DNA from 2 places in the Lactiplantibacillus sp. B652 genome. Region 1 is predicted to be linked to the other one. Evidence: riboswitches for the same ligand, from Rfam matches in the RefSeq annotation. Region 1 holds a riboswitch; the other holds the start of a gene.
What was found. Region 1 has a riboswitch for thiamine pyrophosphate ahead of thiM (hydroxyethylthiazole kinase). Riboswitches for the same ligand answer to the same signal wherever they lie in the genome.

Region 1 (3,172 bases):
CTTTCGCTGTCTGAATGGCAGCTGCCATGGACTGACCCTTCGCGAGTTCTGCGGTGATGCAAGCCGACAACGTATCGCCAGTGCCATGCGTCCGTACCGTTTCGATTCGAGGTGCCGACATCCAAAAGGCAGTGCCGTCCGCCAACAACACAAAGTCATTCGCCAAATCCGGATTGTCCCCGTGACCGCCCTTAATAATGACCGTCGCCGCACCTAAATCCTGTAACGCGTGCCCGGCTGCAACCATGTCTTGATTACTGGTGATGTGGTGTCCCGTCAACCGTTCAGCTTCTGGTAAGTTGGGCGTCACCACCGTTGCTAATGGGAGCAACTCATCACGAACCGTCTGAATAGCATCTTCAGCCAGCAGTGCTGCGCCACCTTTGGCAATCATGACTGGATCGACCGTCAGTGGTCCAAAATCGACTCGTTTTAAATTTTCAACAACGGCATGGACGTGTTCAGCATCCGCCAACATCCCAGTCTTACAAGCGCGAATCTTCAAATCCGCCGCCAATGAGGCAAACTGTTCATCGATCAATTTAGTTGGCATCGCCATAAAATCTTGCACGCCCAACGTATTTTGCGCCGTCACGGCAACGACGACTGCCGTCCCAAAGACGTGCCGGGCTTGCATCGTTTTCAGATCAGCCATGACACCGGCGCCACCGCCGCTATCCGTCCCGGCAATCGTTGCAACTTGTGGAAATTCATTCATAAAACTCTCGCGACCCTTCACTTATTTAGTTTAATTTTGCAATTGCTTGAATCTCTTGCACCGAGACGAGGCTCAGCCGATCAATCAAATCGATGGCAAACGTCGCCGGCCGCGCAGCCGTCATCTGACTAGCAACCAGTTCGCCGGCACCCGCCAAGACGACGCAGGCCACTTGAGCCGCGTCATAAATAGCTGTCGGGCTAACCGCGGCAAACGCAGCAACGATGCTGGATAACAAATCTCCCGACCCGACGTGTAGCTGAAAGAGTGGCGTCCCATTGGCAACTTTAGCGACCCGTTTGCCATCCGTAATAACATCCGTGGGGCCCGACAAAATCACGCAACAGTTAAATTGCTGCGCACACCGTTTGGCAATTTCGACCACGTCACCCTGGCCCGCACCGGCATCAATGCCCTTCGCTTGCCAGTCGATGTCAGCTAGCGCGGCAATTTCGCCCGCATTTCCCCGAATCACATCGACCGAAAACTTGTCTAATAAATCCAAAGCGACTTGTTTACGATAGGGAACCGCCCCCACCGCAACCGGGTCCAGCACAACTGGCTTATGATACTGATTAGCCAACTTTCCAACAACGGCCATTTGATTGACCTGTTGCGTCGTCAACGTCCCCATGTTAATGCAAACTGCCCCCGCAATTTGGACCATTGACTCCGCTTCCTGTACTTCTGCTGACATAATGGGCGACGCGCCTAGCGCATTCAACCCATTGGCAACATCTTGGACCGTGACAAAGTTGGCGATGTTAAAAACGATTGGATTTTGATCGCGCAACGTGTTCAATAATTGTAACGTCATTTCAAGTCTCCTCCTTAGTCCTGGTCACGGCTAATAAAAAACGACCACTGATCAACTTACATCGATCCAGTGGTCGCTAATAGTAGCAATGACACTTTCCTACGCAAGTTTGAGCTTACAGGTTCGAAGGGATCGGCACTTACAGCACCATCTCAGCCCATTTTTGGACACCCCTAGTGTTTTGAGAATTCAATTGTTACCCTCTAGTTTACCGATTGTAACCGGTAACGTCAATCTTTGTGTCGGCCCATTATTCGCGCAAACACAACGTATTATCGTTTAATCTTCATTGACGTAATGGTTATAATAAAGACAACTAAACTTTAAAGAAAAGAGTGATTGTCGATGCAAGCACTAGTTGTCCCTGCGCCATCAGATCGTTCCTTAGAACAGCTTGAATGGCAAGAACGGCCCATGCCTGAGCTGGGAGCCGACGAAGTTTTGATTAAAACGCAAGCAGTCGGTCTCAATCCTGTTGATTACAAATTAGTCCTAGGTGGCGATGACGCCTGGAAATACCCCCACATTTTAGGCCTGGACGTGGCCGGAATCGTTGAAGCGGTCGGCGCTAAAGTCACTGACTTTGCCCCTGGTCAACGGGTCTGCGGTCACGCGAATCTGGCCAAAGATGGGACGTTTGCGGAATATACCTGCTTGCCCGCTGCCGCCCTCGCCAAAATTCCAACGACCCTCAGCTTCGAAACTGCCGCGGCCAGTCTCTGCGCTGGTTTGACCGCCTACCAGGCTTTGTTACGCAAAGCCAACCTGAATGCGGTGCACACCGTCCTCATTCACGCGGGTGCCGGTGGTGTCGGCAGTATGGCCATCCAGTTGGCGAAAGCTGCGGGCAAAACGGTCTATACGACGGTCTCGCAACGCAAACAGGCCTTTGTCGCACCGCTTCATCCTGATGCGCAAATCGATTACCGCCATGAAGACGTGACGGCTAAGATTCAAGCATTGACTCAGCAACGGGGTGTCGACTTGATTGTCAACACGATTGGTAATCCTGAAGCTGACTTGCCTCGTTTGGCCTACAACGGACAGCTGGTTTGCATCCTCGAGACACCTCAGGCCTTCCCCAAAAACCAAGTCGTCAGCGTTAGCAAGCTCGATTTAGGTGGCGCTCATCGCAGCGGCAACCCCGCCCAAGTCGCGGACCTCGGTCAAATGGCTGCCGCCCTGTTAGCTCTGATTGAAGCCGGCAAAGTCGACCCCTTGATCAGCGAAGTCTTGAAACGCGACCAGCTCGTCGATGGTCTGCAGCAACTCCAAGCAGCCCAAGTGGCCGGTAAACTCGTGGTGACGTTTGATTAAGTGACGCCACGTTGGGTCTTCACGATTCAGTTATCTCAACAATTTTCTGCCAGAACGAATTTTAACGTCGCGAATCAAATCTCATTGTCACAATCGCTGAACGGTGATTGTGACAAATGCAATCGAATCAAAAGAAAAATGCACTTCAAGGGCGGCCTTGAAGTGCATTTTTGGGGTGTAAGCCAATGACCATTATTGGTAGAAATTCGGCTGGTATCATCGTCATTGGCGCCATGGACGAACAAGTCCTCTTGCCGCCACCTCCTCGTCCATGGTGGACTAAATCAATTATTAAGCAAAGGTTGCCAATTGGGCCTTCG
Region 2 (3,172 bases), 130 kb from region 1:
TGTTATGGTGGGCGAGTAACTGCCGCGTCGTTGGTGCAAGTAGTTCCCGGTCACCCGCTGCAAGGGTCACCTGATCTAACTGAAAGCACGGTTTGGTCACTGGTTCCGGTGCCGTCCACGCCCGCTGAGGTTGGTCAGTGAAAGCGGCAAATAGTTGTGGCCATTCGGACTGGGCAACAGGGACTAACTGGTGATTCGTCAGCCGCACCACTTGGTCTACGAGCTGATCATAACCCGCTAAGTCGTGGTCAGCTAGGATAATCGTTTTGCCGTGTTGGTCGCGCAATTCAACGAGTCGTTCGAGTAGTCCGGCGCGGGCTTCCGGGTCCACGCTGGCAAAGGGTTCGTCGAGCAAGATCACATCGCTATCCATCGCCACGATAACGGCGAGGGCAACCTTTTGTTTTTCACCACCCGATAGCTGGTTCAAGAGCCGCGGTTGTAGGTGCTCAATCCCCACGAAGGCCAGTGCGTGCCGCAATCGTGCCATCATCTGTGAGCGGGGCACTTGTAGGTTCTCCAATGCAAAAATCAACTCGTGTTCGACCGTGTCCATGGCAAACTGTTGATTTGGATTTTGAAACATCATCGCGACGTGCCGCGCGCGATGATTAGCGGGTAGGTCGTTTAATGATTGACCGTCAAACGTGATACTGCCGGACGCGTCGGCTAGCGATAAGCCCCCCGCCATCAATTGAAGCAGTGTTGACTTGCCAGTTCCCGACGGCCCCGTTAATAAGGTGAACTGTTGTGACGGTAACGTTAAATTAACGTGTTCCAGAATGGGTGTCGGCGCCTGTGGATATGAATATGTTAAGTTGTTCAGCGCGATACGAGCCATTCTTGATTCCTCCATACCAAAGTGCGAGATTAATGTGTCGATTTGAGAACGTGGCTACGTTCAAGTAAGTCAGTAATTGCCTTGGTCAATAGACCACCGAAGACGAACATTGAGATGAAGCGCACGACTAAGTATAAGATCAGTAGCCAGAGCTGTAGTTTGAAATAGCCATTACGAGCCAGATCCCAGCCAAACGTCACCAGCGTGGTCGTGGCGGCCGCAGCCGTTAATCCTAACCAATCGTAGTGTTTGTAGCCGGTTGCGATGTAGCCCAGTTCGGCCCCGAACCCTTGAACGATCCCCGAGATCAAGGTCGTGATACCCCATTGGCCGCCAAAGAACATTTCGACCGTCGCTGCGAGCAGTTCGCCTAAGGTGGCGGAACCCTTTAAACGAATCAGGTAGCCCGCCAGCATCCCTGGCATGCACCATAAGCCCAAAAGTAGTTCGTTGGCGAGGCCGCTGAGCCCAAACGGTGTCAGTGCTGCACTCAGCACGTTATAAACAAAGTTGGTCCCCATAAAAATCGCCCCAAAGAAAATCCCGATAAGGGCCAGCAAAATAATGTCGTTCAAGTACCATGATTTAACCCATTTCATTGTTAAATCCTCCCAAAATAGTTTGTCATTCACGCATCTAAGCGACAAAAAACGCCCACCACAAGTAACAGTGGCAGGCGGCTAAGTCTGAATTGATGGTTCCCCAAATAAAGCATTGCTCCCTGCGCTGGCATTGTCCAGATTCAGGTTCAATGGGTATTATCTCAGCCGCAATGGCACCCCAGTTGCTATGAATGATACGTTCAGTGTAACGGATAATCACGTTGAGTGCAATCAAATTTCCAGAAACCAAAGCAAAGTACGATGAAAAATCACAATTTTGTGGTTTACTAGGGTTAAAGCACGGCAATTGATTAATATTCTTAGGAGGGATGTTGATGGCTGAATCAGTGTATGACTTTACCGAAACGGAAATGAGTGGTGAGACACTCGACTTGTCGCAATATCGCGGGCAAGTGTTATTGATCGTGAATACGGCCAGTAACTGTGGCTTGGCGCCGCAATTTAAAGGATTAGAAGAACTCTATCAGAAGTATCATCAAGAAGGATTAGTGGTGCTTGGCCTGCCGTCTAACCAATTTCATCAAGAAAAGGCTGATGATGAGGAGACCCACGACTATTGTCAACGGCACTATGGCGTCACCTTCCCAATGACGAAGCGCGTGATGGTCAATGGTGACCAGGCGGACCCGTTGTTTACTTATTTGAAACAAGCGGCGGGACATGGGCGCATCAAGTGGAACTTTACCAAGTTCTTGATTGGCCGCGATGGTCGCGTCCTCGAACGGTATGCGCCGACGACTCGCCCAGCAACGTTTGAGGCTGCGATTCGCGATGCTTTGGCAGACCGTTCTGAAGATTAATATGGTTTTGTGGTAAAAATTTTGAAGAAAGAAGTGGATTGTGTTGGAAACTTATACGCTACGTGATGGATTGACGGTCCCGAAGATTGGTTTTGGGACTTATAAACTGAATGGTGCGCACGGGGTGCAGGTGATTGGTTCTGCAATCGACCGCGGCTATCGACTACTAGATACGGCCTTCAATTATGAAAACGAAGGGGCCGTGGGTGAGGCGGTTCGTCGCTCATCCGTGCCACGCTCGGAGTTGCTGATTTCGTCCAAACTACCGGGGCGGCATCACACGTACACGCAAGCCATCAATACGATTCAAGAATCATTGTATCGAGCCGGGCTCGATTATTATGATCTGTATTTGATTCACTGGCCCAACCCGAAGGAAGACCATTACGTTGAAGCTTGGCAGGCATTGATTGACGCCCAAAAGTTAGGTTTGATTCGTTCGATTGGGGTCTCGAATTTCTTACCGGAACATTTAGACCGGTTGGATAAGGAGACTGGGGTCTTACCTGTCATCAATCAGGTCGAATTACACCCGTATTTCAACCAACAAGCACAACGGGACTATGACCAAGCGCACGGTATCTTAACGCAGGACTGGAGTCCCCTTGGCCGCGCGAGTGAGATGCTACAAAATGAGACACTCAAAGCGATTGCGGCGCGCTACCATAAAAATGTTGGCCAACTAATTTTACGCTGGGAGTTACAACTCGGCACGCTACCAATTCCGAAGTCGTCGACACCGAGTCGTCAAGCAGGGAACATCGACGTGTTTGACTTTGAAATCGGTGACGCTGATATGGCAACGATTAATGGCCTGAGTCGTGCAGATGGTCGTTTGAATGACCAAGATCCGGCAGTTTATCAGGAGTTTTAATTAAAACGCTGGATGTAAAAAAGATAGTGGCGCT

Region 2: it holds a riboswitch for thiamine pyrophosphate, as region 1 does, so the genes downstream of both, MZO40_RS01350 (ECF transporter S component) here and thiM (hydroxyethylthiazole kinase) in region 1, are expected to answer to the same signal.

The regions. Positions count from the first base shown of each region.
Region 1 is NZ_JAMSKY010000001.1:442,347-445,518, forward strand. Features, by position in the region: gene thiD (bifunctional hydroxymethylpyrimidine kinase/phosphomethylpyrimidine kinase) at 1-718, opposite strand, end outside; gene thiM (hydroxyethylthiazole kinase) at 744-1,535, opposite strand; TPP riboswitch at 1,615-1,720, opposite strand; gene MZO40_RS01890 (zinc-binding dehydrogenase) at 1,881-2,852, shown strand; gene larE (ATP-dependent sacrificial sulfur transferase LarE) at 3,144-3,172, opposite strand, start outside.
Region 2 is NZ_JAMSKY010000001.1:312,148-315,319, reverse strand. Features, by position in the region: gene MZO40_RS01355 (ABC transporter ATP-binding protein) at 1-841, opposite strand, end outside; gene MZO40_RS01350 (ECF transporter S component) at 871-1,440, opposite strand; TPP riboswitch at 1,541-1,634, opposite strand; gene MZO40_RS01345 (glutathione peroxidase) at 1,779-2,264, shown strand; gene MZO40_RS01340 (aldo/keto reductase) at 2,308-3,138, shown strand.